3 regions of the Cellulosimicrobium sp. EB106-03-01-XG111 genome follow, and region 2 is predicted to be linked to each of the others. Evidence: riboswitches for the same ligand, from Rfam matches in the RefSeq annotation. Region 2 holds a riboswitch; each other region holds the start of a gene.
What was found. Region 2 has a riboswitch for thiamine pyrophosphate ahead of AC3WT4_RS11685 (TenA family protein). Riboswitches for the same ligand answer to the same signal wherever they lie in the genome.

Region 1 (10,227 bases), on a different contig from region 2:
CGGCTCGGAACATGTGGTGGTCGTCCACGAGCACCACGGGGACGGGCCCGGTGGCGGGCGCGCCGTCCGGCGTCGTGCTGGGGATGGTCGTCACGGGGTCTCCTCGCTCGGTGCGGTGCGCGCCGGGCCGGGGTCCGTCGGCGCCTCCTTCGGCGCGGCTTGCGGCGCGGCCTGCGGCACGCGCAACCGTACCTCGGTGCCCCACCCCGGCCGGCTGATGATCTCGGCCTTGCCCCCGCGGCGCTGCACGCGCCCGAGGATCGACTCGCGCACCCCGAACCGGTCGGGGGCGACGTCGTCCATGTCGAAGCCCTCGCCGCGGTCGCGGACGAACACCTCGACCGCGGCGTCGCTCACCTCGAGGTAGACGGAGTACGGCGGCCCGCCGTGCGCGACGGCGTTGACGAGCGCCTCGCGCGTCGCCTGGAGCAGCGCCGCCGTCTCCTGCGTCGGGGTGCAGTCCCCCACGACGACGACGTCCACGACGACCGGCCCGGGATCGGGCGTGCCGGGCGCCGCGCCGATGGGTTCCGCGCGCCGGCCCACGCGCCCGTCCTCGACCTCCGCGACGAGCCCGCGCAGCTCCGCGGCGAGCGACGTGCCCGGCGACGGGCGGTCGTCGTACAGCCACTCGCGCAGCTCGCGCTCCTGGGCGCGGGCGAGGCGCGCGACCGTGTCGGCGTCGGAGGAGCGGGCGCGGATGAGCGCGAGCGTCTGGAGCACGGAGTCGTGCAGGTGCGCGGCGATGTCGGCCCGCTCGGCCTCGCGCGCCCGGGCGGCCCGCTCGTCGCCGAGCTCGCGCATCAGCCGCAGCCACCACGGGGCGAGGACGATCGCGACGCCCGCGAGCACCGCGACCGCGGCCACGGCGGCCCGGACGACCTGGGTGGGCCGCGCGTCCTGGCCGACGAGCAGCACGATGCCGACGAGCACGAGCACGACGCCGCCCGCGATGCGCAGGACCCCGGCGGGCGTGCGTCCGCCCGCCCGGGTGAGCAGCCGGCCCCGCTCGACGGCGTCGAGCTGGCTCCACGCGAGCGCCGCGCCCGCGAGCGCGATGAGGACCGGGATGACCCAGGAGACCTCGACGTCGACGCCCGTGCGCAGCGCCACGAGCAGCGCGGCGCCGCCCAGCAGGACGACGCCGATCGCGACGTCGCGCACGGGCAGGCGCCGCACGCTCCCCTGGAGACGCGGCGCGAGCCGGGACAGGGAGGCGGGGCGCTGCTCGTCGCGCGCGGCCTGCGGGTCGCCCGGCGGCACGGTGAGCCACCAGAACACGTACAGCGCGACGCCCGCGCCGCCTGCGAGCGCGAGGAGCGCCATGACGAGGCGCACGACCCCCACGCCGACGCCGAGGTGCGCCGCGAGGCCCGCGCACACGCCACCGACCCACCGGCCGCGCTCGGGACGGCGCAGCGGCAGGTCGCGCGGTCGGGCACCGGGCCGGGCTGCTGTCGTCACCCCCCGATCGTCACACGGCGCGGGCGCCCCGAGCGTCCCCGGGCGGGGAAACCAGGGTCGCGCCCCGGACGGTTCAGGGTCGGGTCAGGGTGGCACCCGATACCGGCGGCGCGCCCCGCGCACCAGCATGGTGGTCATGAGCACTCCCGACCTCCCCGGACCCGGCGCCCAGCCCGGGAGCTCCGGCGGCGACACCGAGACGCCCGGCGCGCAGCCGGGCACGGTCCCTCCGGGACCGAGCGGCCCCGACCACGGCGACGGACCGGGCTGGGCCGGCCCCGCCGGTCCGCCCCCGGGCGCACCGGGCACGGCGCCGGGCGAGGCGCCCCGGCGGCCGAGCGGCACCGACGGCTTCTTCGACGCGGTCCGCCGTGTCGGCATCTACCGGTCGGACGACCGCTGGATCGGCGGCGTCGCGTCCGGTGTCGCGGAGCGCTTCGGGATCGACCCGCTCGTCGTGCGCGGCCTGCTGTTCGTGACGTTCTTCCTCTCCGGCGCCGGGCTCGTCCTGTATGGCGCGGCGTGGGCCCTGCTGCCCGAGCGCCGCGACGGTCGCATCCACCTCCAGGAGGCCTTCCGCGGCAACGTCGACGTCGCGCTGCTCGGCGCGGCGGCGTTCGTCGTCGTCGGCTTCTCGTGGGGCGGCGGCTGGTGGTCGTGGTGGGACGCGCTCCACCTGGGCTGGCTGACCGGCCTGTTCTGGGTCGCGGCCTTCGTCACCGTGGCGGTCGTCGCGGTCTCGGCGCTCACGCAGCGCGGCCCCCGCGGCGGCCAGGGCACCCCGCCGCAGGCTCCGCCGTGGCAGGGCGGCCCGGGCTACGGTCCGGGCGGCGCCGGTCCGGCGCAGGGCCCGTACGCCCCGGGTCACGGCCCGACGGCGCCCCCCGGCACCCCCACGAGCGGTGCTCCCTCGGACGCCCCGTGGGGCAGCCCCGGCCCGGCGTACCCGGGCGGCCCGACGACGCCCGGCGCCCCCGGCGGGACGCCCGCGGGCGGCGCGCCGGTCGGGACGCAGGACGACGCGGTCTGGTCGGCGGAGGCGAGCCCGTACGCGGCCGCCGCCCACGGCACGACCGCCCCCCTCCCCCCGTCCACGCACGGTGCTCCGTACACGCCGGGGGCCCCGTACACGCCGGGCGTCACGTCGCCGCTCGGGCACCACGGGGCCGCCGCCCAGGGCCGCGGACCGCAGCCGCCGCGCCCGCCGCAGCCCCCGCGCGCCCCGCGCCCGCCGAAGCCCCCGCGACCGCGCGGCCCGGGTGCCACGACGACCGGCGTCGTCGTCGGGCTGAGCCTCCTGCTCGGGGCGCTGCTCCTGGTGATCGACCGCCAGGGCGAGCTGCCCTGGCCCGTGTTCCTCACGTGGGCCGGCCTCAGCGGGATCCTCGCCGGGCTCGCGATCGTCGTGAGCGGCCTGCGCGGGCGGACGAGCGGCGGCCTCGGCTGGCTCGCGGTGGTCCTGCTCGTCGTCGCGCTCCCCGCCTCGGCGTGGCGCACGACCCCGTTCACCGTGTTCGTCGACGACTCCGTGCGGACCGTCACCGACGGCACGCACCGCATCACCGACCCCGACGTCGCCGAGCAGGGGTTCGGCGTGTCGTTCGGCGACCCGCGCATCGACCTGTCCGACCTGGACCTCTCCGACGCGACCGCCGGCTCGCCCGTCGAGGTCCCCGTCCGGCTCGGCGCGGGCGACGCGACGGTCGTCGTGCCGGACGGCGTCCCTGTCCGCGCCGAGGTGCAGGTGCTCGCGGGCAACGCGCGCTGGCACGTCGACGGCGACCGCCAGGAGATCGGCGGGGTCAGCACGCAACCGGTGACGTTCGACAACGACGAGGTCCAGGCGGGCGACGACCCGCTGCTCGTGCTGCAGGTCGAGGTCGGCGCCGGCCAGGTCACGATCGAGGAGGACTGATGAACGACGAGAACCGCCGCGACGACGAGACGCGGCCGCTCGGGGACGAGCTGTTCGAGCCCGCCCGCACGGAGCACCCGGCGTCCGCGGCGGGCCCGACGGTCCCGCTCCCGGCCGTGTCGTCCGCGGCCGACAGCCGCACGACGACGCCGCTCCCGGCCGCGACGCCGCTCGCCGACGTCGGGGCCACCACGCCGCTGCCCACCGCGCCGTCGGTCGACCCGCTGTCGGTCGACGGACCGTCGGTCGACAAGCGGTCCGGGGACGCCCCGTCTGCCGGTACACCGCCCGTCGGTGCGCCGCCCCTCGGGGCGGCGTCCCACGGCGCGCCCCCGACGACGTCGGGCGCCGGCCCGTCGTCCGCGGCGGGGCAGACCGGTCTCGGCGGGATCGCGGACCCCGGCCCGCTCCCGCGGCGCGGCCCGCGCGTCGCCACGATCGTGTGGGGCTTCGTCATCGTCGCCTTCGCCGTCGTGGTGCTGGCGGCCGCGCTCGGCGCCCGCGTCGACCTCGGGCTCGCGACGATCGTCGTGCTCGCCGCGGCGGGTGTCACGCTCGTCGTCGGGTCGATCGTCTCCGGCGCACGACGCCGTCGGGGCTGAGCCGCACCGGGACCTCCGGGCACGCCGAGGGCCGTGGCACGTCGTGCCACGGCCCTCGGTGTGCCCGAGCGACGCCGCCCCGCACGCTCTCCCCGGTGCGACCCGGTGGGAGCGGGTCCTCGGCGCCCGGACGGGCGGCCGGGACGGTCAGGGGGTCGGCTCGTCGCCCCGCCGCGTCGGGCCGTCGGCCCGGTGCTCGGGCGTGGTCGGCCCGGTGGTCGTCGTCGGGGTGTCGGGCGAGGCCGCGGGTGAGGAGCCCGGCGCGCTCGGCGTGCCCGTGCCGGCGGCACCGGTCGGCTCGACGGGCGTCGCGGTCGTGCCGGGTGCGGCCGCGCGGGCCTCGGCGCCGGGGGTCGAGAGCGCGGACGGGCGGCCGGGGGACGTCGGCTCGGGACGCACGGGAGGCGCCGTCGGCGACGGCTCGACGTGCCCCGGTGACGCGTGCGCAGGCGCGGCGTGCCGGCCGGAGTCCGACAGGTCGCCCGACGACGAGTAGCCGCCCGGGGTCTCGACGGCGACGCTCGGCCCGCCCGCGAGCCGCCGCAGCGCGATGCCGACGAGGATGAACAGGATGCCCAGCCCGATGACGAGGGCGCACACCCCGAACGCCACGACGGAGGTGAACAGCGACGCGCGCAGGAACGAGGCCGTCATGACGGTCTGGCGCGTCGGGTCGTCCTGGTCGAGCTCGGCGTAGGTCTTGCCGTCGCTCGCCTCGAGCGCGTGCTTGTTGATGACCTCCGCCTGCGCGTACGCGGTGAGCGGCCCGTTGACGTGGCGCCCCGCGAGGAACGACGCGTCGTCCGAGACGGTGATCTCCTCGGCGGAGAGCTGGTTCGACACGACGATCCATGTGCCGATGCCCGCGAGGAGAAGGATGATGCCCGCGATGATCGACACGAGGCCGATGCCCCGTGCCCCCTTCGTCGGTGTGACGGTGACGGTGCTCGACATGGCGCGTTCTCCCCTTCGTCAGGACCCACCTGCAACCGCCCGCGCGAGGCGGCCCGCGGGTGCGGGCCGGTCACGTGACGGTCGAACCACCCATACGGGGCCCACGGTAGCGACGGGAGACGCCCACCGCGCGGCGAACGCGCACCTCAGGGCGGGCGCGCACGTCAGGGCAGGCGCGGCGGCGACCGCACGGCCCGCCGAGTTCGGGATGGGAGGATGCCGTCCGTGCGCATCACCCACCTGACCGACTGCTACCTGCCGCTGCTCGGCGGCATCGAGACCCAGGTCGCGCGGCTCGCGCAGCAGCAGGCGGCCGCCGGTCACGACGTCGCGGTCGTCTGCACGACGCCCGCGCGCCCCGGCGCCCACGGCGTGTCGACCGAGCGGGACGGCGACGTCACGGTGCACCGGCTCGCCGCGCGCGTCCCGGGCGGCTACCCCGTGCACCCGCGCGCGCCGCACCACGTGGCGCGGATCGTGCGCGACGAGCGGCCCGACGTCGTGCACCTGCACATGGGCGTGCTGACGCCCTCCACGCAGGCGTCGCTGCGCACGGTCGTGCGCGCCGGGCTGCCCGCGGTCCTCACCGTGCACAGCGTGTGGGGCGGCGCGGAGCGCGCCTTCGCCGGGCTCGACCGCGTGGTCCGCTGGTCCCGCTGGCCCGTGCTGTGGTCGGCCGTGAGCGAGCTGACCGCCGCTCCCCTGCGCCGCATCGTCGGCGACCGGGGCGAGGTCGTGGTGCTGCACAACGGCCTCGACCTCGACGCGTGGCGCGTCCCCCGCACCGAGCGTGCCGACCGCATGGAGGGCGCGGCCGTCCACGTCGTGGCCGCGACGCGGTTCGCCCCGCGCAAGCGCGTGCTGCCGTTCCTGGAGGTCGTGCGCGACGCCGTCGCGCGCCTCCCCGAGGGGGCGCTCCACGTGACGCTCGCCGGGGACGGCCCCGAGCTGCCCGACGCGCGGCGCTTCGTCGCGGAGCACGGGCTGGGGTCGGTCGTGTCGCTCCCGGGGCGCCTCGACGCGACGGGCCTCCAGCGGCTCTACGCGCGCGCCGACGTGTTCGCCGCGCCCGCCGTCGAGGAGGCGTTCGGCATCGCCGCGCTCGAGGGCCAGGCCGCCGGGCTGGCGGTCCTCACCCGCTCGCAGTCGGGCGTCGCGGAGCGCCTCGCCGACGGCGTCGACGCGCTCGTCGCGGACGACGACCCCGGCCTCGCGGACGCGCTCGTGCGGCTCGCGACCGAGGACGGCCTGCTCGACCGGATCATCGCCCACAACCGGGACGTGCCGTCGTCGGCCGGCTGGCCCCGCGTGCTCGCCGACGTGGAGCGGGCATACGAACGGGCCGCGACGATCACCGTGGATCGTCGGGCCCGCCCGTCCCGCTAGGGGGTCACTCCCACTCGATGGTGCCCGGGGGCTTGCTCGTCACATCGAGCACGACGCGGTTGACCTCGGAGACCTCGTTGGTGATGCGCGTCGAGATGACGGACAGCACGTCGTAGGGCAGGCGCGTCCAGTCGGCCGTCATCGCGTCCTCGGACGAGACGGGGCGCAGCACGATCGGGTGGCCGTAGGTGCGGCCGTCACCCTGGACGCCGACCGAGCGGACGTCGGCGAGCAGCACGACCGGGCACTGCCAGATCTCCTGGTCGAGGCCGGCCTTCGTGAGCTCCTCGCGCGCGATCGCGTCGGCGGCGCGCAGCGTCTCGAGGCGGTCCGCCGTGACCTCGCCGACGATGCGGATACCCAGCCCCGGGCCCGGGAACGGCTGCCGCGCGACGATCTCCTCGGGCACGCCGAGCTCGCGGCCGACCGCGCGGACCTCGTCCTTGAACAGCGTGCGCAGCGGCTCGACGAGCGAGAACTGGAGGTCGTCGGGCAGGCCGCCGACGTTGTGGTGGCTCTTGATGTTCGCCGCGCCCTCGCCACCGCCGGACTCGACGACGTCCGGGTAGAGGGTGCCCTGCACGAGGAACTTCACCTCGGCGCCGTCCTCGCCCGCGTCCTCGACGATCTGGCGCGCCGCGTCCTCGAACACGCGGATGAACTCGCGGCCGATGATCTTGCGCTTCGTCTCCGGGTCGCTGTGCCCGGCGAGCGCGGTGAGGAACCGCTCCTTCTCGTCGCGGATCACGAGGTTGACGCCCGTCGCCGCGACGAAGTCGCGCTCGATCTGCTCGACCTCGCCCGCGCGCATCAGCCCGTGGTCGACGTGCACGCACGTGAGCTGGTCGCCCACCGCGCGCTGCACGAGCGCCGCGGCGACGGCGGAGTCCACGCCGCCCGAGAGCGCGCAGATGACGCGCGCGTCGCCCACCTGGGCGCGGATCGCCGCGACCTGGTCCGCGATGACGTTGCCGGGCGTCCAGTCGGGGGCGAGGCCCGCGCCGTCGTACAGGAAGTGCTCCAGCACGGTCTGGCCGTGCGCGGAGTGCTTGACCTCGGGGTGCCACTGCACGCCGTAGAGGCGACGCTCGCGGTCCTCGAACGCGGCGACCGGCGAGCCGGACGACGTCGCGAGGACCTCGAAGCCCTCGGGCGCGCGGTGCACGGCGTCGCCGTGGCTCATCCACGTGGTCTGGTTCTGCGGCGTGCCGTCGAGCAGCACGCCCGCGGCGCACACCTCGACCTCGGTGCCGCCGTACTCGCGCAGGCCCGTCTGGGCGACCTCGCCGCCGAGCGCCTTCGCCATGGCCTGGAAGCCGTAGCAGATGCCCATGACGGGCACGCCGGCCTCGAACAGCGCCGGGTCGACGAACGGGGCACCCGTCGCGTACACGGACGAGGGACCGCCCGAGAGGATGATCGCGGCCGGGTCCTTGGCGAGCATCTGCTCGACCGTGAACGTGTGCGGCACGATCTCGGAGTAGACGTTGGCCTCGCGCACGCGGCGCGCGATGAGCTGCGCGTACTGGGCGCCGAAGTCGACGACGAGCACGGGCCGCGGGGTCGAGGCCACCTCGGCGGTGGTGGGGGTGTCGGGAGCGGTGGCGGGTGACGTCACCCGTCCAGGATAGTCGCCGTGCGGCGAGGCTCGTCCCGCGTCTCAGGCGTCGGCGCGCGCGACGGCGCGCTCCAGGACCCGCTCGCGCAGGGCGCGGGCGGCGGCCTCCGGGTCGCTCGCCCCGGTGATCGCGCGCACCACCACGATCCGGGTCGCGCCCGCGTCGAGGACCGCGTCGAGCCGGTCCGCGTCGATGCCGCCGATCGCGAACCAGGGCGTCGCGGGCCGGGTCGCCGCGACGTCCCGCAGCAGGTCGAGGCCGACGGCGGCCCGTCCCGGCTTCGTCGGGGTCGCCCACAACGGGCCCACGCAGAAGTAGTCCACCGCCGGGTCGGCCTCCGCCGCGGCCGCCTGCGCGGCCGAGTGCGTGGACCGGCCGAGCACGGGCCCCGCGCCCAGCAGCGCCCGGACCGCCGGCACCGGCAGGTCGCGCTGACCCATGTGCACGACCGGTGTGCCCGTGACCGACGCCACGTCCGCCCGGTCGTTCACGGCCCACAGCGCGCCGTGCTCCGTCGCGACCCGCGCGACGACCTCCTGGAGCTCGAGCTCGCGCGCGACGTCGAGCGTCTTGTCGCGCAGCTGCACGACGTCCACCCCGCCCGCGAGCGCCGCCCGCAGGAAGTCCTCGAGGTCGCCGCGCTCCTCGCGCGCGTCCGTGCAGAGGTACAGGCGGGCGTCGGCGAGCCGGGCGCGTGCGGCGTCCGCCGCCGACGGGGCGAGGGCGGCCGGGGTGGTGGAGGTCTCGGAGCTCACCCGCGGGAGCCTAGCCCCGGCGCGTCCGCCGCAGGAGGTACTGTGGCCGACAGCACGGGAGCCCCGCACGGGGCTGAGAGGGCGTCGCCGCCGACCGTCGAACCTGATCTGGGTCATGCCAGCGAAGGGAGCGCACATGAGCCTGTCCGTCCGCCCGTCCGCGGGTGGCTCCGCCGTGCCCGGCGAGGCACGCGACGTCGTCGTCGTCGGGGGCGGGATCGTCGGCCTCGCCGTCGCGTGGCGTGCGGCGAGCGCGGGCATGACCGTCACGGTGCTCGACCCGGCGCCGGGCGCGGGCGCGACCCACGCCGCCGCGGGGATGCTCGCACCGGTGACCGAGGCCGACTTCGGGGAGGAGGCCGCCCTGCGGCTCCACCTCGCGGCCGCCGCGGCGTGGCCCGCGTTCGCCGCGGACCTGCACGCGGCGACGGGGGCGGACGTCGGGCTACGGACCGCCGGGACGCTCACCCTCGCCTACGACGCGGACGACCTCGCGCTGCTCCGTCGCGTCCTCGCCCTGCACGCGGTGCACGGTCTCGCGTCGCAGGAGCTCACCGTCGCCGACGCGCGCCGCCGCGAGCCCTACCTCGGGCCGCGCGTCGCCGGGGCCGCGTGGGCGCCCGCGGACCACGCGGTCGACCCGCGGGCGACGCACGCCGCGCTGCTCGCGGCGCTCGGCCGACGCGACGCCCCAGGCGCGGGCTCGGCCACGGGGGCGCGCGTCGTCCGCGCGGCCGCGACCCGGCTCGCGCTCGACCCGGCCGGGCGCGTCGTCGGCGTGCACGACGACGCGGGCCGGCTCCACCGCGCGGGTGCGGTCGTCGTCGCGGCGGGCTGGCAGTCGGGCGCCCTGCTGGTGGGCGTGCCGGGCGTCGTCGTGCCCACCCGCCCGGTGAAGGGACAGACGCTGCGGCTCGACGCGGGCCCGGACCTCGCGCTGGAGCACGTCGTGCGCGGGCTCGTACAGGGCCGGCCGGTGTACGTCGTGCCGCGCGACGCCGAGCCGGAGGGGCCGCGCGCCGGGCACCGGGAGGTCGTCGTCGGGGCGACCACCGAGGAGAACCCCGACGACCGCCGCGCCACCGCCGGCGGCGTCTTCGCGCTCCTGCGGGACGCGCGTGCCCTCCTGCCGGGGATCGACGAGGCCGCGCTGGTCGAGGTGACGCCGCGGGCCCGCCCGGCGACCCCGGACAACCTCCCGCTCGTCGGGCCCACGGACGTCCCGGGGCTGCACCTCGCGACGGGCCACGGCCGCAACGGCATCCTGCTCGCCCCGCTCACGGCCGACGCCGTCGTCTTCGGGCTCGGCGGCCTCCCCGAGCCCGGCTCGACCGAGCCGGGCGGGACCGCCCCCGGGGACGACGTCGCGACCGCCCTCGCGACCGCCCGCACCGACCGCTTCGTCCGCACCGCCACGACACCGAGGTGAGACCCGTGACCGCACCCGCATCCTCCGCGCTCGTCAACGGCGAGCCGTACCCGCTCGACGGCGACGTCGACCTGGAGCGGCTCGTCGCCGCGCTCGTCCCCGC
Region 2 (10,227 bases):
TCACCGTGCTGCCGACGCTCCAGGTCGCGGACGCCGACGGCAACGTCGTGCCGAACGCGTGGGCCGCGGGCGACTGCGCCGCCGTCCCGGACGTGCTGAACCCGGGCAAGTTCTGCCCGCCGAACGCGCAGCACGCCATCCGTGAGGCCACGCGCCTCGCCGACAACCTCGCGCTCGAGCTGCACAGCGAGCCGCCGGTCGAGTACCGCCACAAGAGCGTCGGTACGGTCGCGTCGCTCGGTCTGTACAAGGGCGTCGCGGAGCTGTTCGGCGTGTTCAAGCTCCGCGGGACGCTCGCGTGGCTCATGCACCGCAGCTACCACGTCATGGCGATGCCGACGGGCAACCGCAAGATCCGCATCTTCATCGGCTGGATCGGCCAGTTCCTCATGGGCCGCGAGCTCGTGTCGCTCGGCTCGCTGCACGACCCGCGCGCGGAGTTCCGCGCCGCGTCCGTCCCGCCCAAGAAGGACGGCGACCCGGTCAAGCAGACCGCGCAGGGCTCGGCGGCCGCGGCGGAGTCCGGTGCGGGCACCGTCGACGCCGACGACCGGACGCCGGCGGCGAAGGCCTCCTGAGGCCGCGGCCGGGCACTGGCCCGGCTGTCGTGCCCGACGACGAGGGGCGAGCCGCGCGTGCGGCTCGCCCCTCGTCGCGTCCGGGTCCCGAGCGGGCGGCCGTCGTGCCGACGGGCCCGGGGAGCCCCGCGCGCGCGGTAGATTCGGCCCGCGCCCCCATGGCCCAACTGGCAGAGGCGGCCGGCTTAAACCCGGCGTGTTCCGGGTTCGAGTCCCGGTGGGGGCACCACGCCGACGGGCGGTCGGCTCCGCGGCGCCAGGGCTCCCCGGGCTAGGACAGCCCCGTCGGGCCCTCCGGCTCGGCCGGGGGAGCGGCCTCCTGGCCGAGGATCACGACGGTGCCGTCCGGGTCCTGCACGCGCGCGACGCGCTCGCCCCACGGTTGGTCCGCGGGCGGCTCCAGGACGGGCACGCCCGCGGCCGCCAGGTGCTCGACGGCGCGGTCGCAGTCGTCGACGTACACCCACAGCACGACGCGGGTGTCCGCCGGAGGCGGGTCGCCCTGCCCGAGCCCGAGCGGTGACCCGCCCACGCGCACGCTCACGTAGACGGGCGGACCGTCGTCGGGGAAGGCGTACTCGACCGTCCCGCGCAGCAGGTCGCGGTAGAAGCCCAGCGACCGGTCGAGATCGGCCACGGTGAGGACGGGGAAGAGGCTGCGGAACACGGTCGCTCCTCGGTGCGCTCGGCGGGTCCTCCCATCGTGCGCCTCGCGTCCCGGGCGCGCTCTCCGTGCCCGGGCCGGCGGGCCTCAGCGCGCGAGCAGCTCCTCGGTCGTCGTGCCCGGCACGGACAGCGTCACGCGCGTGCCCCACGGGTCGTGCACGACGACGGAGCGGCCGTCGTCCGCGTGCTCCAGCCCGCGCGCGCGGAGCCGTGCGACGAGCGCGTCGAGGTCCTCGCGGCCCGGCACCGTGACGGCGACGTCGCCGAGCCCGAGGCTCGCGGCGCGGGGCCCGGCACCCGCGCTGTTCCACACGTTCATCGCGACGTGGTGGTGGTACCCGCCGGCGGACGCGAAGAGCGCCCCGCTGTACCCGGTGAGCGTCGCCTCGAAGCCGACGGCGTCGACGTAGAAGGCGTGGGCGGTCGCGACGTCGCCGACCTGGAGGTGCACGTGGCCGACGCGGCCCGCGAGCGAGGGCCCGGCGTCGAACGTCTCCTGGTCGAGGTGCGTGCGCAGGTAGTCGTTCGGGTCGAGGAACGTCGTCGTCATGAGGATCTGGCCGTGCTCGCGCACCCACGTCTCGCGGGGGCGGTCGGTGTAGAGCTCGACGCCGTTGCCCTCGGGGTCGGTGAAGTAGAACGCCTCGCTGACGAGGTGGTCGCTCGACCCGACGAACGTGCCGCGGCGGTCCTGCGCGGCGCGGTAGACGGTCGCGGCGAGGCTCGGGCCGTCGTCGAACAGGAAGGCCGTGTGGAAGAGGCCGGCCTGGCGCGGGTCGACGGGCGGGAGCCCGGGGGTGTGGACGAGGCGCAGCATGGGCGTGCGCCCGCGGCCCAGCACGCGGTGCACCTCGGCGCCGCGCGACCGCTCCTCGAGCGGGGCGAGCGCGAACGCCCCCGTGTAGTACGAGGTCATGAGCTCGAGGTCGCCCACGCGCAGCGTGACGGCGTCCATGCTCGTGGACGGGGACAGGAGGCGGTCGGTCGGCGCGCCCGGGGTGCTCGTGGTCATGTCTCCTCCAACTTGTTGTCGCTACAACTATATTCCCACACCGCGGCGAGGGCTCCCGCACCGGCGCCGTCCTTGCTAGGGTCGGCGCGAACCACGCGGGGCGTCCCGCCCGGGCCACGGCCCGGGCCGAGGGACTGAGACGAGCGGTACGGCCGCCCGGACCCGTCGAACCTGATCTCGCTAGCACGAGCGGAGGAACGTGGGCATGACGACGCCTGCTGCCATCACCCTGAACCCTGTCCTCGCGGACGACCCGACCGCGCTCGTCCGGCAGGAGGAGACCGGCTTCACCGCCGACCTCGCCCGCCGGTACGCGGACCTCTTCGAGACGTTCTACGACCACCCCTTCCTGGCCGGGCTGCGCGACGGCTCCGTCGAGCCCGCCGCGGTGCGCCACTACGTGGGCCAGGACCACCAGTACCTCACGGCCTACCTGCGCTGCTACGGCCTCGGCATGGCCCTCGCGCCCGACCGGTCGTGGGCGGCCTACTTCCACGACAAGGCCGGCTTCCTCCTCGACGACGAGTCGCACGCGCACCACGCCATGTGCGACTTCCTCGGCCTGACGTACGAGGAGGCGCAGACGCACCGCCTCGCGCCGAGCGCGCAGGCCTACGTCGACCACATGACGGCGGCCGGCCGCGACTCGCTCGGCGTGCTGCTCGCCGCGCTGCTGCCGTGCCCGTGGACCTACATCTGGTCCGCGCGGCGCTTCTGGCTCGGCGAGCGCGAGACGACGCCCGGCGCCCTCGCCGACGACCACCCGCTCGCGGGCTGGTGGCAGTTCTACGCGGCCGAGCGCACCGAGGACGTCCTCACGGACCTGCGCGCGCGCCTCGACGCGCTCGCCGCGGACGCGGGCGAGGCGGAGCGCGCGCGCATGGAGCGCGCGTTCGAGCTGAGCTGCCGCCACGAGATCCGCTTCTGGCAGATGGCCTGGTCGCTCGAGCGCTGGTGACCCGCCCGGCCGGGCGCGCGGCCGGCCGCCGCGCCGTGCGCCCGGCCTTACGCCAGCAGCAGATCCCCACCCGGGTGCCTCGGCACCCGGGTGGGCCGCGGGTAGCGTGATCGCATGGACGCGACGAGCGCGGTGCCGGACGGGGTGCGGGACGCGGTGCCGGACGTGGTGACGCCGCGCCCCCGCTCCCGGGCGGGCGGGCGGGCGGAACCCCTCCTGCGCCACGTCATCGGTGGGATCCTGCGGCGGGCGCGGCTCGCGCAGGGGCGCACGCTCGTCGACGTCGCGGTCGCCGCGCGCGTCTCCACCGCCTACCTGTCCGAGGTGGAGCGCGGGCGCAAGGAGGCGTCGTCCGAGGTCCTCGCCGCCGTCTGCGGCGCCCTCGGCCTGCGGCTCGTCGACCTCGTCGCCCGCACGGGCGAGGAGCTGCGGCCGCTCGCACCCGTCCGCGTGCTGTCCTCCGCGCGGGAGCGGGGTGCCCTCTCCGCGCCGCGGCACGTCGCGCCGGTGGGCGAGCCCGTGCGCGACCTCCCCGTCGCCGAGACCCTGGGCCGTCCGACCGCGCGCGCCGGCGACGTCCTGCTCCTCGCGGCCTGAGCGGGGTCCCACCGCACCGCACCGCGTGTCGTGCGGAGGCCGGGCACCGTGCGCGCCGCTACCGTCGGTCCATGACGGAGCCGCAGACCGCGCACGGCACGGCAGCCCAGGACGCCCCGGCCCTCCAGGACCTCGTCGACGACGCCGCGTTCCTCTCCCACGAGCACCAGCTCCACCTGTCGGACCTCCATGGCGACGACGCCTGGGCCGCCGACATGACCACGGGCGTCTTCACCTTCACCGCGCCCGACGGCGGGACCGCGACGTGCCGCCTCCAGTTCCTCGGTACGGCCGCGCCCGGTCCGGGCACGTGGATGTGGGCGTGGCAGAACGTCAACGGCTTCCCCGACCGCGTGCTCACCGCCGCCGAGAGCGCGCGGCGGACCGGGCTGCGCGAGGCCGCCGAGCCGGAGCTCCCCCTCGCCGAGGACCTCGCCCACCGGCTCGCGCTCGCGGCCAAGGCCGTGACCGGGTCGTTCACCCACTACAGCGCGCCCGTCGGCGGCGGCACGCGCGCGTGGTTCCTCCTGGACGACGCCGACCTCGCCCTGCCCGCGCCGACCGTGCCGCGCGTCGTGCGCACGCTGAGCGAGGGGCTGCTGTCCGTCACGGTCGTCGATCACCGGCGCGCCGTCGCGTCCTACGCGAGCGCGCGCGGCCTGCCGTCCGTCGAGGACGGGACCGGCGCCGTCGTGCTCGACGTGCCCGACGGCACCGTGACCGTGCGGTTCGACGGGCGTGGCCGGATCGCGGGCATCTCCGCGTCGTCCCGACGGCCCACCGCGCCCGAGGCCGCAGCGGCGGAGCCCGTGGTGCCGGATCCCGCCGCGACAGACCCTGCGGTCTCGGCACCGACGGCGCCCGGGCCCACCGTCTCGGAGCCGCCGGCGGACGATCCGGCCGTGCCCGTGCCCGTGCCCGAGCCCGAGCCCGCGGCGCCGGAACCGGCCGCGCCCGAGCCGCCGCCCGTGGAGACGGCTCCCGAGCCGCGCCGCCGGTCGTGGTTCCGGCGACGCGGCTGACGACGCACGGGGTCGCCTCCGCGGGCGGGCGTCACGCCGCCGCGGCGAGCTTGCGCGAGGTGACGACGGCGTCCGCGACGCCGTACTCCACGGCCTGGCGCGCGGTGAGCACGAGGTCGCGGTCCGTGTCGGCACGCAGGCGCTCGACGGTCTGGCCCGTGTGCCGCGCCAGCACCTCCTCCGTCTCGGACCGGATCCGGAGGATCTCCTCGGCCTGGATCGACAGGTCCGAGATCGTGCCCTCCCCGCCGCCCGACGGCTGGTGCAGCAGGACGCGCGAGTGCTCCAGCACGAACCGCTTGCCCGGCGTCCCTGCCGCGAGCAGGACGGCCGCGGCCGAGGCCGCCTGGCCCATGCAGATGGTCGAGACGTCGCACCGGACGAACTGCATCGTGTCGTAGATCGCCATGAGCGCCGTCGCCGAACCGCCCGGGGAGTTGATGTACAGCCCGATCTCCTGGTCCGGGGCGTCCGACTCCAGGTGCAGGAGCTGCGCCATGACGACGTTCGCGACGCCGTCGTCGATCTCCGTGCCGAGGACGACGATGCGCTCCGACAGCAGGCGGGAGAAGACGTCGAACGCGCGCTCGCCCAGCGACGTGCGCTCGACCACGGTCGGGATCGTGTAGCTCGCCATCACAGCCCCACCTTCCGGGCCGCGCGGGCGGGGCGGACGTCGTCGACGCTCTCGACGATCCGGTCGACCATGCCGTACTCGAGCGCCTGCTGCGCGGTGAACCAGCGGTCGCGGTCGGAGTCGTCGGCGATGGTCTCGACGGACTGCCCGGTGCTCTCCGCGAGCAGCCGGTGCATGAGCCCCTTGGTGTACACGAGGTTCTCCGCCTGGATCGCGATGTCGACGGCGGTGCCCCCGATCCCGGCCGACGGCTGGTGCATCATGATCCGCGCGTGCGGCAGCGCGAACCGCTTGCCCGGCGTCCCCGCGCACAGGAGGAACTGGCCCATGCTCGCGGCGAAGCCCATCGCCACGGTCGACACGTCGTTGGGGATGAGCCGCATCGTGTCGTAGATGGCGAGCCCGGCGCTCACCGAGCCGCCGGGGGAGTTGACGTAGAGCGCGACGTCCGCGCGCGGGTCCTCCGCCGAGAGCAGGAGGAGCTGGGCGCACAGGCGGTTCGCGACGGCGTCGTCCACGGCCGTGCCGAGGACGACGATGCGCTGGTGGAGGAGACGCGTCGTGAGCTGGTCGTCGAACGACGAGGCCGCCGGGGCGGCGGCCTCCGCGCGCGAGGTCGGGTGGTGGTCGCCGACGGCGGGTCGGCCGGTCAGGTGCGTGGTCATGCGACCACCCTGCGCCGTGCCGGGTCCCGTGAGGAGGCCGATCTGCCGTCGGCTCATTCGCCGACGGCAGATCGGCCGTCGCCGGGCTATCTGATGGGCCAGTCCCGGTGCTCGACCACGATGCCGCTCGGTGCAGGGCTGATCGTCACGTAGGCCTTGGCCGTGCGCTGGGTCCCGTACGGGTTGCCCAGGATGCACCCGAGGTCGACGTAGCCGCCCGCGCTGAGGTGCTCGGTCCACGTGAAGCTGCCGATGCGGTTCCCGTCGTAGTAGCACGCGAAGGTGTAGGTGCCGGAGGGGAACGTCGCGTTCGCGTTGACGCGGAAGACCGTGCAGACGCTGGTGTTCTGGCAGTCGCCCCACGAGCCGGTGGCCTTCCCCGGCCCACGCGTCACCCAGATGGTCGGCGGGACCGGGCGCGGGTCGGTGCGGTGCGTCGCCCAGCCGCTCCACGCCCCGCAGCCGGCGGCGTTGCACGCCTGCGCCCGGAGGCGGAACGTCTGGTCGTAGTCGCTCCCGACGTCGACCGTCTGCCCCGAGCCGCTGGACCCGCCCTCGATCTGCCAGTTGTAGCGCGAGACGCCGTTGCCGCCGTTCGACGAGGGCGCGGAGATCGAGAAGCGACCCGAGGTCGCGCTCAGTCGGGACACGGACACGCCCGGTTCGCTGGGCTTGCCGTACGCGCTGATGGACCCGGACGCCGGGCTCGACGTGGACGTGCCGCCCTTGTTCGTCGCGGTGACGGTGAACGTGTAGTTCCCGGCGGGGAGGCCGGTGAAGTCGACGGACGTGCCGGTGACGTCCTTCTTCGCGCCCCCGGGCGACGCGGTGACGGTGTACCCCGTGATGGGGCTGCCGTTCGCGTCGGCGGCGCCCCAGGACACGCGCGGGATGCCGCTGTCCTGCCCGCCGCCGCCCACGTTCTGCACGTTCGGCCGGGGCGGAGCCTCGGGGCGCCCGTAGGGGACCACCGCAGCGGACGCCGCGCTCTCCGCCGTCCGGCCCGCCTTGTTCGCGGCCGTCACCGTGAACGTGTACGACGACTCGTTGTCGAGACCCGTCGCCTTGTGGCTCGTCCCCGTGAGGCTGAGCGCGGCGCCGTCGCGGGCCCCGTTCTTGTAGCGCTGCAGGGTGTACCCGCTGATCGCGTCGCCGTTCTCGAACGGAGGCTTCCACGACACGTCGATCGAGCCGCCGTTGAGCGGCGAGTCCGCGGCGCGGACCGCGCTCGGCGTCTCCGGGACGTCCGGCAGGCCCGCCGGGATCTCCTCGGCCGAGTACTCGCCCCAGTCCGAGGGGTCGGGGGCGAGGTTGTTCGCCCGGACGCGGACGCTGTACGCGGTGCCGTTCTCGAGCCCGTTCCACACGTACTGGGTGCCCGAGAGCGCCGTGACCTGAACGGCGCCGCCCTTCGGCGCGGGGGAGATCTCGAGGTCGACCGTCTCGATCGGCGAGCGGTCGGTGTACGTCTTGTTGGTCCAGGTGACCGTGAGCGACTTGTCGCCGAACTCGAGGGTGGGTGCGGCGGGCGGGTCGGGCTTCTCGTCCGGTCGGGCGACGGCGGAGGCCGGGGAGGCGGGTCCGTCGCCGACGGCGTTGGTCGCGTAGACCGTGAAGGTGTACTCGACGTTGTTGGTCAGGCCGTCCAGGGTGCAGGTGGTGGTGCCGCACTCCTTGGTGTAGCCGTTCTGGGAGCGCACGGTGTAGCCGGTGATGTCGGCGCCGTTGTTGTTCGGCGGGTCCCAGGTGAGCACGACCGTCTTGGAGCGGACCTCCACGACCTGCGGGGTCGCGGGCGCCTCGGGCTTGCCCAGGACCTTGAGCTGCACGCGGCCCTCGACCATGCGGTCGGGGTCCTTCGTCGCGTCCTGGATCCGGTAGACGACCACCATGACGCCCACGAACGAGTCGGCGGGCGTCACGACGACGTCGCCGCCGCTGTACGACACGTCGCCGCTGCCCGTCTCGACGCTCGCGCCGACGATCTCCAGCGGTGTGTCGGGGAAGGGGTTGGAGTCGTTGGCCAGCACGGGCACGGTGGTCGCCTTGCCCTGGTGGGCGTCGTCGACGGTGTCGGGGTTGGCGCGGGCCAGGGGCCGGGTCGAGGCCACGACGGTCAGGGTCGCGGTGCCCTCGACCGGGGGGTGCTCGCCGTCGGTGACGGTGATCGGGACCTGCACGACCGAGCCCTTGGGCACGTCCGGGGTCGCCTGGGCCCGCAGGGTGGAGGTGCCCTCGATGGTCACGGTCACGCCCTGGGCCTGGCCGGTGGCCTTGAACGTCAGGGGGTCGCCGTCGGGGTCGGTCGCGAAGCGCGCGAGGTCGATCGAGGCCTCCTCGCCCGCCGCGACGTCGAGCGTCGGGGTCGACAGCTCCGGCGGCAGGTTCTCCGGCGGCACGACGCTGATCGGCAGCGTGAGCAGCGCGGTGTGGCCGTCGGGGTCGTCGGGGCCGGAGCCGTCGGTGACCTCGAAGGTCACGGCGGCGGGACCCACGTAGTCCGCCGCTGACGTGTAGGTGATCTCCGTGGTCGAGAGGACCTCGCGCGTGCCCTCGAGCGCGGTGACCTTGTCCTCCGTGGTGAGCCGGGGCGTCTTGCCCTCGACGACCAGGACGTAGTCCGTGATGTCGATGGGCAGCGGCTCGCCGCTCACGACCTCCAGGGGCGTGATGCCGGGACGGAGGGTCGGGGCCTGGTCGGTGAGGCCGGGGACCTTGACGAAGGCCTTGGCGGTCAGGCCGTCGATGTCGATCGCGGTGTAGGTGATGACCTGGCGGCCCTCGGTGAGGGTGACGGTGAGCTCGCCGTCGGGGGTGACGCTCGCGGTGGTCGCGTCGGTGGTCACGGTGAGCTCGCTCGCGGCGCCGTCGGGGTCCTCGTCGTTGTCCAGGACGGGGACGGTGACCTCGGTCTTGCCCAGGATGTCCTCCACGGGCACGGTGTCGTCGCGCGCGACCGGGGGCAGCAGGGGCGCGTTCGCCGAGACGTTCACGGTGACCGCGCCGGTCGCGCGGGCGCCGTAGGTGTCCTGGATCTGGTAGTAGAACGTGTAGGAGCCGTCCTGGTCGGGCGAGGTCAGCACGATCCGGTCGGCCACGACCTCGGCGTCCAGGTCGTGGGTGTCCTCGATCCCGCCCGGGACCAGACCGACCTGGTCCCCGTCGGGGTCGGTGTCGTTGGCCAGCGCCGCGACCGAGACCGTGCGCCCGGGGCGCACCGTCACCTCGTCGTCCACGGCGACGGGGGCCTGGTTGGTCTCCGCGGGGCGGGCGATGCCGACGTGGACCGTGCCCGTGGCGGTGGCGCCGCGGGCGTCGAGCACGGAGTAGGTGAACGTGTCCGCCCCGGTCGCGTTCTTCGACGCGGCGTACTCGATCATCCCGTCCACGACCCTCGCGGTGCCCTTGCCCGCGGGCGTCGCGATGCCGGTGACCTGGACGGAGTCGCCGTCGGGGTCGATGCCGTCCAGGGGGACGGCGATGCGCACGCTGGACCCGGACAGCACCCGGGCCTCGATCTCGCGCGGCTGCGGCGGCGCGTTGTCCTCACCGTCGCGGATCCGGATCGTGACCTGGGCCGAGTCCTCCTGCCCGTTCGCGTCGCGCACCCGGTAGATCGCGTACGCCGTGCCGGCCTCGGGGCCCGCCTTGAACCGCAGCGTGTCCTCCGAGACGAACGCCTCGCCCAGCGCCGGGTCCACGTCCTGCTCCAGCTCGGGCTGCAGGAACAGCTCCAACCCGTCCGGGTGCGTGTCGTTCTTCAGCACCGGGACCGTCACCACGTCCCCCGCGTGCACCGTTACCTCGTCCGCCACCGCGTTCGGCGGCTGCAGCCGCGTCGGCGCCGGCACCGGCACGACCCGCACCTGGCCGGTCGCGGTCTCGGTGCCGTTGGAGGCGGTGTACTCCACCGTCACCGGCGCGTCGAGGCGCCGGATCTCGGTCACCCGCAGCATCTGGTGGGCGAGGATCGCGACCGACACCCCGGCGTCGGCGGGCACGCGCACGGACTGCACGACGAGCACGCCGCCCGCGGGGTCGGTGTCGTTCGCCAGCACGTCCACGAGCGTGGACCCTCCCGCCGGGAGGAGC
Region 3 (10,227 bases), on a different contig from region 2:
AGGTCAGGGCGACGGTCCCGACCTTGAGGGCCAGGGTCTGCTCGTTCTCGTTCGTGTCGGCCACGAGGGGTCCTCCGTCGGTCGGGGCGCCGGGCGGCGCCGGGCGTGCTCGCACGACCACCGTAGTGCGAAGTCGCCGCCCACGCGTCGCCCGGCGCGCTCGCCCGGCTCAGTCGTGGCTCACCGCGTCCAGGACGGGGAGGCGTGCGGCGCGCACCGCGGGCCACACCGCGGCGACGACGCCCACGACGCCCGCGAGCACGAGCATCGCGCCGAGCTGGGCCCACGGCACGGCGAGGGTCGTGAAGCCCTCGTCCGCGAGCACCGACGGGAGCGCGGCGGCGAGCCCGGTCCCGACCACGAGCCCGACCGCCGTGCCGAACACGGCGACGAGCGCGGACTCGATGACGATCGTCGCCGCGAGCTGGGCCCGCCCGAGCCCGACGGCGCGCAGCAGACCGATCTCGCGCGTCCGCTCCGCGACGGACAGGGCGAGCGTGTTGACGATGCCGAGCACGGCGACGAGCACGGAGAGCCCGAGCAGCGCGTAGACGATCGCGAGGACCGACTCGACCTGTCCCGCGACCTCCCCGGCGAACTCGTCGGCGTCGAGCACCGACGCGACGACGTACGGCGCGACGGCGTCGGTCACCGCGGACCGCACTGCCCGGAGGTCCGCGCCGGGCTCGGTGTCGAGGAAGAGCATCTCCGTCGTCGTCGCGCCGACGGAGGCCGCCACGTCGGGCGGCAGGAGCAGGTCGACGGAGAACGCGTGCGAGTCGACCACCGCGCCGATGCGGACCTCCTGGGCCGGGAGGTCGGGCCGTGCCGGGTCGGCGAGCGTGAGGACGTCGCCCAGCGCCCAGCCGTGCTCGTCGAGCGCGTCCGCCATGACCGCGGCCTCGCCCTGCGCGTACGCGGCGAGGTCGCCCTCGGTCGCGGTCGTGCGCACGGAGCGGCCGAAGCCCTCGGCGGGGAAGCCGACGACGAGCTGCGGGTCCCCGTCGACGACGACCTGCCCGTACGTCGTGACGTCGACCGCGGCGACGCCGGACACGTCGCGGACGTCGCCCGCGACCCCGTCGGGGAGGTACGGCGTGGCCGAGCGGACGACGAGGTCGGCCGCCGTCTCCTGGTCGACGATGTCCTGCACGGAGGCCCGCGCCGACAGCGCGAGGACGGACGTCGTCGAGACGAGCGCCATCCCGACGACGAGCGCGCCCGCGGTCGCCGCGGTCCGCCGTGGCTGGCGCGTGACGTTGCCGCGCGCGAGGCCGCCCAGCGGGCGGACCAGCGCGACGAACGGCGCGGCGAGGACGGTCAGCACCGGGCCGACCGCGAGCGGGGCGAGGAGGAGCACGCCCGCGACGACGCCGGCCGCGCCGAACCCGAGGAGGGCCGCGCCGCCGCCGCCGACGACGGTCGACGCGACGACGAGCCCCACGCCCGCGAGCAGCGCGAGGGTCCCGACGGCGGCACGCACCCGCCCGGTCCCGGCGGGCCGGACGACGTCGGCGCGCATCGCCTCCACCGGGCGCACGAGCGCGGCGTGCCGCGCGGGCAGCGCCGCGGCGAGCACCGAGACCACGATGCCGACCACGAGCGGGACGACGACCCCCGTGGTCGTGACGGGCAGCGAGCCGGACAGCTCCATCCCGACCGCGCCCAGGCCGGTCCGGGCGAGCTCCGCGAGGCCGAACCCGGCCCCGACGCCGAGCAGCGCGCCCACGGCGCCGACGACCGCCGCCTGCCCCACCACGGAGCCGAACACCTGCCCGGGCGACGCGCCCACCGCGCGCAGGAGCGCGAGCTCGCGCGTGCGGCGTCGGACGTGCATGGAGAACGTGGTGGTGATGATGAACGTGCCGACGAACAGCGCGAGCGCGGCGAAGACCAGCAGGAACGTCGACACGAACCCGAGCTGGTCGGCGATCGCGTCGCTCGTCTCGTCCCGCAGCTCGGCGCCCGTCAGCGCCTCGGCGCCCGCGGGGAGCGCGGTCGCGACGGCGTCGCGCAGCGCCTCGGGGGAGACGCCGTCGGCCGCGTACAGGGCGACCGACGGGACGAGGCCGTCGGGCGCGTACGTCGTGGCGGCCGTCCCCGCGTCGAGCAGGACGATCGTCGCGCCCGCCATCGGCGCGGACAGCGAGACCTCGCCGACCACGCGCACGGGCCGCACGGCGTCGCCGAGCACGACGTCGGTCGTGCCGCCCACCGCGAGGCCCGACGCCGCGAGCGTCGCCGACTCGAGCGCGACCTCGCCGCCGTCGCGCGGCGCGCGGCCGTCCACCACCTGGGGGCCCGGGTCGCGGGGATCGTAGGCGACGGCGATGCTCGGCGCCTGGCTGCTGAGGACCGCGGTCCCGTCCGCGCCCACGAGCACGGCGGGACCGCTCACCTCGGGGAGAGCGAGCGCGACGTCGTCGCGCGCGCCGAGGTCGCGCGCCAGGTCCGCCGGGACGAGGCTGCGCGCACCGCCGACCTGGGCCGACGCCGACATCAGCGCGTCCCCGGCCGACGACGCGCCGCGCACGTATGCGTCCGCCTGGACCGACGAGGCGACGATGCCGTCGAACGTGGTCGCGAGCATCGCGCGCAGCGCGAACGTGCCGGTCACGAACGCGACGCCGATCGTCACGGCGAGGACCGAGAGGACGAGCTGCGCGCCGTGCGCGCGCACGCCGCGCAGCGCGATCCGGCCCATCATCGGGCAGCCGCCGTCGTCGCTGCCGGGGCGGCGTGCGCCGGGGCCGGCGCGGCGGGCGTGAGGGAGCCCAGCGTGTCGAGGACCGCCTGGGGCGTGGGGTCGTGGAGCTCGGTCACGAGGCGGCCGTCCGCGAGGAAGAGCACCCGGTGGGCGTACGACGCCGCGGTCGGGTCGTGCGTGACCATCGCGACGGACTGGCCGAGGTCGTCCACGGACGCGCGCAGGAAGCCCAGGACCTCCGCGGCGGCGCGCGAGTCGAGGTTCCCCGTCGGCTCGTCCGCGAGCACGATCGCGGGCCGCGACACCAGCGCCCGCGCGCACGCGACCCGCTGCTGCTGCCCGCCCGACAGCTCGGCGGGCCGGTGCCCCAGCCGGGGGCGCAGGCCCACGGCGTCGACCACGCGGTCGAACCACTCCCGGTCGACGGGGCGCCGGGCGATCGCGAGCGGCAGCACGATGTTCTCCTCCGCCGTGAGCGTCGGCACGAGGTTGAACGACTGGAAGACGAACCCCAGGCGCGTGCGCCGCAGGCGCGTCAGCCGGCGCTCGCTCATCGCGGAGACGGTCTCGCCGTCGACGACGACGGTCCCAGCCGTGGGGGAGTCGAGCCCCGCGAGGCAGTGCAGGAGCGTGGACTTCCCGGACCCGGACGGGCCCATGATCGCCGTCAGCCGACCCTTCTCGACGTCCACGTCCACGCCGTCGAGCGCACGCACCGCGGCCTCGCCGCGCCCGTACGTCTTCACCAGCCCGCGCGCGGTCGCGATCGCGGGTCGCGCAGCGCCCTCAGCGCCCTCAGCGGGCGGGCCCTCGTGCGGGGTGCTCCGCCGTGCCGCGCCTGTCGTCGTCACGTCCTCGTCCGTCCTCTCGTCGTGCCGCTGCGCGGGAGCGTCGTGGCTCGCCGGGCGGCGTCGTCCTGTGGTGGCCGCCGGGGCTCCCGGCGGCCGTACCGACCCTCCCGCGGCGCGCGTGCCCGCGGCATCGGGGACGGGCCCCGAACCGTCCCTGGTCCGCGGTCTCCGGTGCTCAGGGTTCTCTCAGGGGACTCTCCGGGTGAGGGGCCGGTGTAGGCTCGCGGTGAACGACAGGGGAGCTCCTGGAGGAGCTGAGAGTGCGGACCACCGCAGACCCTCGAACCTGATCCGGTTAGCACCGGTGGAGGAAGTCGGGAATCTCGATCACCTGCTCGCGCGGTCCGTCGCGCCCACCCGGCGCGCGGCTCGTCGGGCCGGTGGACCCCTCCTGAACGTCCAGGGAGGACACATGCAGCACACGACCACCGTCGCCCGCCGCGGCCGGGCCCTCGCGACCGGCGTGGGCGCGACGCTCGCGCTCCTCGCCCTCGCGGCCTGCTCGGGTGGCGACGGCGCCGGGGGCGACGACGCGTCGTCGGGCAGCGGGGGCACCGTCACCCTGGTGACCCACGACTCCTTCGCGGTGAGCGACGACGTGCTCGCCGCGTTCGAGGAGGAGAGCGGGCTCACGGTCGAGCAGGTCGCGCCCGGCGACGGCGGCGCGCTGGTGAACCAGCTGATCCTCACGAAGGACTCGCCGCTCGGCGACGTCGTGTTCGGGATCGACAACACCTTCGCGTCGCGCGCCGTCGACGAGGGCGTCCTCGAGCCGTACACGCCCGCGGGCGTCTCGGAGTCCGCGGCGTCGTACGCGGTCGGCGACGGCGGCGAGCTCACCGCCGTCGACCTCGGGGACGTGTGCGTCAACGTGGACCACGCGTGGTTCGCCGACGCGGGCATCCCCGAGCCCGTGACGCTCGAGGACCTGGCGAAGCCGGAGTACCGGGACCTCCTCGTCGTGACCAACCCCGCGACGTCGTCGCCGGGCCTCGCGTTCCTCCTCGCGACCGTCGGGGCGTTCGGCGAGGACGGCTGGGAGGACTACTGGGCGGACCTGCGCGCCAACGGCGTGAAGGTCGTCGACGGCTGGTCCGACGCGTACTACGTGGACTTCTCCGGCTCGGAGGGCGCAGGCCCGCGCCCGCTCGTGCTGTCGTACTCGACGTCGCCCGCGTTCACGCTCACCGAGGACGGCTCCGCGTCGACCACGGGCGCGCTGCTCGACACGTGCTTCCGCCAGGTCGAGTACGCGGGCGTGCTCGCGAACGCGAAGAACCCCGAGGGCGCGCAGCAGCTCCTCGACTTCCTCGTGAGCGAGACGTTCCAGGCCGACGTCGCCGACCAGATGTACATGTACCCGGCCGACGACTCCGTCGCGCTGCCCGACGGCTGGGCCGAGTTCGCGCCGCTCGCCGACGAGCCCTTCGAGGTCGCGCCCGCCGACGTCTCGGCGCACCGCGACGAGTGGATCAAGGCATGGACGGCGACGGTCGTCGACTGACCCCCGGTCCACGAGCGACCACGGCTCTACCTCGCGGGGGAGAGCCGTGGTCGCGCGAGGGAGAGCCGTGGTGAGGGGTCGGGGGGTCCGGCGGGGCGGTGTCGGGCGCGGGGTGCTGTGGGGTCTGGCGGCGGCGGTGCCGCTCGCGTTCCTCGGGGTGTTCTTCGCCTGGCCGGTCGTCACGCTCGTGGCGCGCGGGTTCGTCGGGGACGACGGCGGCCTCGACCTCTCGGGGTTCGCGGAGGTCTTCTCCGAGCCCCGCACGTGGCGGATCGTCGGCCTCACGCTCTGGCAGGCCGTGCTCGGCACGGCGCTGTCGCTGCTGCTCGGCGTGCCCGGCGCGTACGTGCTGTACCGGTGCCGGTTCCCCGGACGGCGGGTCGTGCGCGCGCTCGTCACGGTCCCGTTCGTGCTGCCGACCGTCGTCGTCGGCGTCGCGTTCCGGTCCCTGCTCGTGCAGGGCGGCCCGCTCGGGTTCCTGCGGCTCGACGAGACGTTCGCGGCGATCGTCGTCGCGCTCGTGTTCTTCAACTACTCCGTGGTGGTGCGCACGGTCGGCGGGCTCTGGGAGCACCTCGACCCGCGCGCCGAGCAGGCCGCGCGCGCCCTCGGCGCGACGCCGTGGCGCGCGTTCCGCACCGTCACGCTCCCGGCGCTGACGCCCGCGATCACGAGCGCCGCGTCGATCGTCTTCCTCTTCTGCGCGACGGCGTTCGGCGTCGTGCTCGTGCTCGGCGGCATCCGCTACGGGACCATCGAGACGGAGATCTGGATCCAGACGACCCAGTTCCTCGACCTGCGCACCGCCGCGGTGCTGTCGGTCGTGCAGCTCGTGGTCGTCGCGGCGGCGCTCACGGTCGCGAACCGCACGCGGGCCCGGCGCGAGCGGGCCCTGAACCTGTCGTCCTCGGCGTCGTCCGCGCACCCCCTGCGCCTGCGGCGCGACGGCCGTCCGACGGGCGACCTCGCGCCTGCCGCGCTCACCGCGGCCGTGGTCGTCGTGCTCGTCGGGCTCCCGCTCGGCACGCTCGTGGTGCGCTCGTTCCGCGTCCCGGGCGGCGGCTGGGGCCTCGACAACTACGCGAACCTCGGCACCACGGGCGGGCGCAACGCCCTGTCCGTCACCGTGTGGGAGGCGGCGGGCAACTCGCTGCGCACCGCCGCGCTCGCGACCGTGCTGGCCGTCGTGATCGGCGGACTCGTGGCGCTCGTCGTGTCCCGGCGCCCGCGCTCGCGCGGGGGTCGGCGCGCGATCTCGGTGCTCGACTCGGTGTTCATGCTGCCGCTCGGGGTCTCCGCGGTGACGGTCGGCTTCGGCTTCCTCGTCACGCTCGACCGGCCGCTCGGCCTCGACGTCGACCTCCGCACGTCGGGGCTCCTCGTGCCGATCGCGCAGGCGGTCGTCGCGACGCCGCTCGTCGTGCGCACGGTCCTGCCGACGCTGCGCGCCATCGACCCGCGGCTGCGCGAGGCCGCCGCGACCCTCGGCGCCGCGCCCGGGCGCGTCTTCCGCACGGTCGACGGCCCGATCGCCGCCCGGTCGCTCGGGCTGGCGGTCGGGTTCGCGTTCGCCGTCTCGCTCGGGGAGTTCGGTGCGACGTCGTTCCTCGCCCGCCCGGACAGCGCGACCCTGCCGGTCGTGATCTTCCGGCTCATCGGCCGCCCGGGCGCCGAGAACTACGGCATGGCGCTCGCGGCGAGCGTCGTGCTCGCGCTGCTCACCGCGACCGTGATGCTGCTCGCCGAGCGGTTGCGCGGCGACCGACCCGGAGGAGAGTTCTGATGGTGCAGACCGACCCCGCCCCCGCGTGCACCGGCGCGCCGGAGCCGTCGCGCCCCGGCCCCGGGGAGGCCGCCGGGCTCGCGGTGCGCGACGTCGTCGTGCGGTACGGCGGGCGCGGCGCCGGGGGAGCGAGCACGGACCCCGGCACGACGGCGGTCGCGGGCGTCACGCTCGACGTCGCGCCCGGCGAGGTGCTCGCCCTGCTCGGGCCGAGCGGGTGCGGCAAGTCGAGCCTGCTGCGCGCCGTCGCCGGGCTCGAGCCGGTCGCGGCGGGCGCCGTGGCGTGGGACGGCCGCGACCTCACGGGCGTCCCCGTGCACCGTCGCGGGTTCGGGCTCATGTTCCAGGAGGGCCAGCTCTTCCCGCACCGCGACGTCGCGGGCAACGTCGCGTACGGGATCGCGGGGCTGTCGCGCGCCGAGCGCGACGCGCGCGTGTCCGAGCTGCTCGACGTCGTCGGGCTCGCCGGGTACGAGCGGCGCGCGGTCGCGACGCTCAGCGGGGGCGAGCGCCAGCGCGTCGCGCTCGCGCGGTCGCTCGCGCCGCGCCCCCGGCTGCTCCTGCTCGACGAGCCGCTCTCCGCGCTCGACCGCGGGCTGCGCGAGCGCCTCGCGCTCGACCTGCGTGAGGCCCTGCGCGCCACCGGCACGACGGCCGTCTTCGTCACCCACGACCACGACGAGGCGTTCACCGTCGCCGACCGCGTCGCCGTCATGGACGCGGGCCGGCTCCTCCAGGTCGCGCCGCCCGAGGACCTCTGGCGCGCGCCCGCGTCGCGCCGCGTCGCGGAGTTCCTCGGCTACCAGGCGTTCGTCCCGCACGGGCCCGCGAACCTGCTCGCGGTCGGCCCGCGCGGCCTGCGCCTCACGACCGAGGGCGTGCCGGCGTCGGACGACGCGTGGGACGCGACGGTGGTCGGGAGCGTCTTCCGCCGCGGTGCGGTCGAGGTGACCGTCGACGTCGACCTGCCCGGCGCCGACGGCGGTGCGCCCGCCCGGCTCGTGGCGCTCGCAGGCGCCCCGTCGGTCGTCGAGCCAGGCGACCGGGTGCGGGTCGTCGTCGACCCGGCGGGGTGCGCCGTCGTCCCGGCCTGACGTCCCGGCCTGACATCCGGCCTGGCGCCCCCCGGCGGGCCGCCCGGGCCGTGCGACGAGCGAGAGCGCCGCAGCCGACCTAGCGTCGGGGGATGGACGACGTGACGACCGGTGACCACCCCCCGGAGAAGAACGGCAGCAAGTCCGCGAAGATCCTGTACCGCCCCGTCGGCATCGTCAGCTCCGTCGTGGGCGGGCTCGTCGCCGGGCAGGTGTTCAAGCAGATCTACAAGCGGGTCTCGCCCGGCCACCGCAAGGACGCCCCGACACCCCTGCAGTCGGAGTACCCGCTCAAGGAGATCGTGCTCGCCGCGCTCCTGCAGGGCGCGGTCTACGCGGTCGTGAAGGCGCTCATCGACCGCGGCGGGGCGCGCGCGTTCGAGCGCTGGACGGGGGAGTGGCCGGGCGACTGACGGTCAGTCGAGGCCCGCGGCGTGGACGAGCAGCGCGACCTGCGTGCGGTTCTCCAGCCCGAGCTTGAGCAGCACGTTCGACACGTGGGCCTTGACCGTCGGGACGCTGAGGAACAGGCGCGCGGCGATGTCCGCGTTCGTCGCGCCGCGGCCGAGCTCGACCGCGACGTCGCGCTCGCGCCCGGTGAGCGCGTCGAGCGCGGCCCGGGCCCGCTCGCGCTGGCCGCCCGCGTCGGCGACCGACGTCATGAGACGCCGCGCGATCTCCGGCGACAGCACGGGCTCACCCGTCGCGGCAGCGCGCACGGCGGCGACGATCCGCTCCGGCGGCATGTCCTTGAGCAGGTAGCCGGACGCCCCGGCGTGCAGGGCGCCGACGACCTCCTCGTCCGTGTCGAACGTCGTGAGCACGACGACGGCCGGTGCGTCCGGCCGTGACCGCACGCGCCGCGTGGCCTCGATCCCGTCGACGCGCGGCATCCGCAGGTCCATGAGCACGACGTCGGTCGGGTGCGCGTCGAGCACGGTCGCCACCTCCGCGCCGTCGGCGGCCTCGCCGACGACCTCGATGCCGTGCGCGCCGTCGAGCATGAGGCGCAGCCCGGCGCGGACCAGCGCGTCGTCGTCGACGATCACCAGGCGGGTGCGCGCGGTGTCCCGGGGGACCGCCCCGGCGTCGTGGTGGCCGCTCCCGCGCGGGGCGTCCCCGCGCCCACCCTGCTCCGTCACGCGTCCCACGGTAGCCGCACGTCGAGCACGAACCCCGCGCCGTGGGCGCCCGCGTCGAGGGTCCCGCCGAGCAGGTCGACGCGCTCGCGCAGGCCGACCAGGCCGGTGCCGGAGCCGGCGCCCGAGCCGCTCGCTGCGTCGGCACCGCCCGCGGCGCCCCCTGCCCCCGCACCGCCCGCGCCGACGGGGACGCGGCGCGGGCCGGCGTCGGACACCGTGACCCGGACCTCGCCCGCCCGGGCGACGACGCGGAGTGTCACCGGGCCGCCCGGCGCGTGCCGCCGGGCGTTCGTCAGCCCCTCCTGCGCGACGCGGAACGCCGCGACCGCGACCGTCGGCGGGACGTCGGCGGACCCGGTCCGCTCGTAGGTCACCACGCCGCCCGCGTCGCGCGCCTCCACGACGAGCCGCTCGACGTCGTCGAGCGTCGGCTGCGGCGACAGCGCGTCGGTCCCGCCGGGCCCGGGTTCCGTGCGCAGCACCCGCACGACGTCGCGCAGGTCGTCGAGCGCGGAGCTCACCCCGGCGCGGACGAGGCCCGCGGCGCGGGCGAGCCGCTCCGGGTCGGCGTCCGGCCGGTACTCGAGCGCGCCGGCCGTGGCGGCGAGGAGCGAGAGGCGGTGCGCGAGCGTGTCGTGCATCTCGCGCGCGATCCGGGTGCGCTCCGCGACGCGCGCCTCGGCGACGCGGCGCTCCTGCTCGTGCTCGGCGCGCCGCGCACGGTCCCGCAGCGACCAGAGCAGCTGGGCGCGCGCCTGCGCGTACTGGCCCCAGCCGAGCAGGGCGGCGTGCACGGCGAGGTCGCACAGGAGCCACCAGCCGAGCGGCAGCGCCTGCGGCCGCCACAGCGCCTGCACGGCGTGGCCGAGGAACCCGGCCACCGCGACCGGGAGCGCGGTGCGCAGCGGGTACCAGCGGGCGACCTGCAGGGTCGCGACGGTCGAGGCGGGGGTCGCGGCGCCCGAGTACGCCGCGAGCGAGGCGAGGACCAGCGCGCCGATCACCGGGGCGTCGCGGGGGGTCCGCGACCACAGCAGGGGGAGCGCCGCCAGGGCGAGGACCGCGACGGCGACGTCGAGCCACGGTGCCGCGCCGGCGTCGTCCTGCGCGACGATCCCGGCGGTCGCGAGCGCGGTGAGCACCGCG

Region 1: linked by a shared signal. The riboswitch ahead of thiO (glycine oxidase ThiO) and the one ahead of AC3WT4_RS11685 (TenA family protein) in region 2 are both predicted to bind thiamine pyrophosphate.
Region 3: linked by a shared signal. The riboswitch ahead of AC3WT4_RS01750 (thiamine ABC transporter substrate-binding protein) and the one ahead of AC3WT4_RS11685 (TenA family protein) in region 2 are both predicted to bind thiamine pyrophosphate.

What each region holds. Positions count from the first base shown of each region.
Region 1 is NZ_JBYTEQ010000007.1:204,863-215,089, reverse strand. Features, by position in the region: gene AC3WT4_RS09220 (LuxR C-terminal-related transcriptional regulator) at 1-94, opposite strand, end outside; gene AC3WT4_RS09215 (PspC domain-containing protein) at 91-1,464, opposite strand; gene AC3WT4_RS09210 (PspC domain-containing protein) at 1,601-3,379, shown strand; gene AC3WT4_RS09205 (hypothetical protein) at 3,379-3,981, shown strand; gene AC3WT4_RS09200 (hypothetical protein) at 4,129-4,935, opposite strand; gene AC3WT4_RS09195 (glycosyltransferase family 4 protein) at 5,161-6,321, shown strand; gene guaA (glutamine-hydrolyzing GMP synthase) at 6,326-7,939, opposite strand; gene thiE (thiamine phosphate synthase) at 7,982-8,695, opposite strand; TPP riboswitch at 8,740-8,842, shown strand; gene thiO (glycine oxidase ThiO) at 8,832-10,124, shown strand; gene thiS (sulfur carrier protein ThiS) at 10,130-10,227, shown strand, end outside.
Region 2 is NZ_JBYTEQ010000013.1:35,202-45,428, reverse strand. Features, by position in the region: gene AC3WT4_RS11705 (NAD(P)/FAD-dependent oxidoreductase) at 1-578, shown strand, start outside; tRNA gene AC3WT4_RS11700 (tRNA-Leu) at 731-807, shown strand; gene AC3WT4_RS11695 (VOC family protein) at 850-1,245, opposite strand; gene AC3WT4_RS11690 (VOC family protein) at 1,330-2,256, opposite strand; TPP riboswitch at 2,343-2,471, shown strand; gene AC3WT4_RS11685 (TenA family protein) at 2,462-3,214, shown strand; gene AC3WT4_RS11680 (helix-turn-helix domain-containing protein) at 3,329-3,811, shown strand; gene AC3WT4_RS11675 (DUF6882 domain-containing protein) at 3,883-4,833, shown strand; gene AC3WT4_RS11670 (ATP-dependent Clp protease proteolytic subunit) at 4,865-5,470, opposite strand; gene AC3WT4_RS11665 (ClpP family protease) at 5,470-6,135, opposite strand; gene AC3WT4_RS11660 (Ig-like domain-containing protein) at 6,222-10,227, opposite strand, start outside.
Region 3 is NZ_JBYTEQ010000001.1:393,301-403,527, forward strand. Features, by position in the region: gene AC3WT4_RS01735 (DUF4235 domain-containing protein) at 1-64, opposite strand, end outside; gene AC3WT4_RS01740 (ABC transporter permease) at 170-2,707, opposite strand; gene AC3WT4_RS01745 (ABC transporter ATP-binding protein) at 2,704-3,474, opposite strand; TPP riboswitch at 3,784-3,888, shown strand; gene AC3WT4_RS01750 (thiamine ABC transporter substrate-binding protein) at 3,971-5,062, shown strand; gene AC3WT4_RS01755 (ABC transporter permease) at 5,175-6,845, shown strand; gene AC3WT4_RS01760 (ABC transporter ATP-binding protein) at 6,845-7,939, shown strand; gene AC3WT4_RS01765 (DUF4235 domain-containing protein) at 8,032-8,352, shown strand; gene AC3WT4_RS01770 (response regulator) at 8,356-8,988, opposite strand; gene AC3WT4_RS01775 (sensor histidine kinase) at 9,078-10,227, opposite strand, start outside.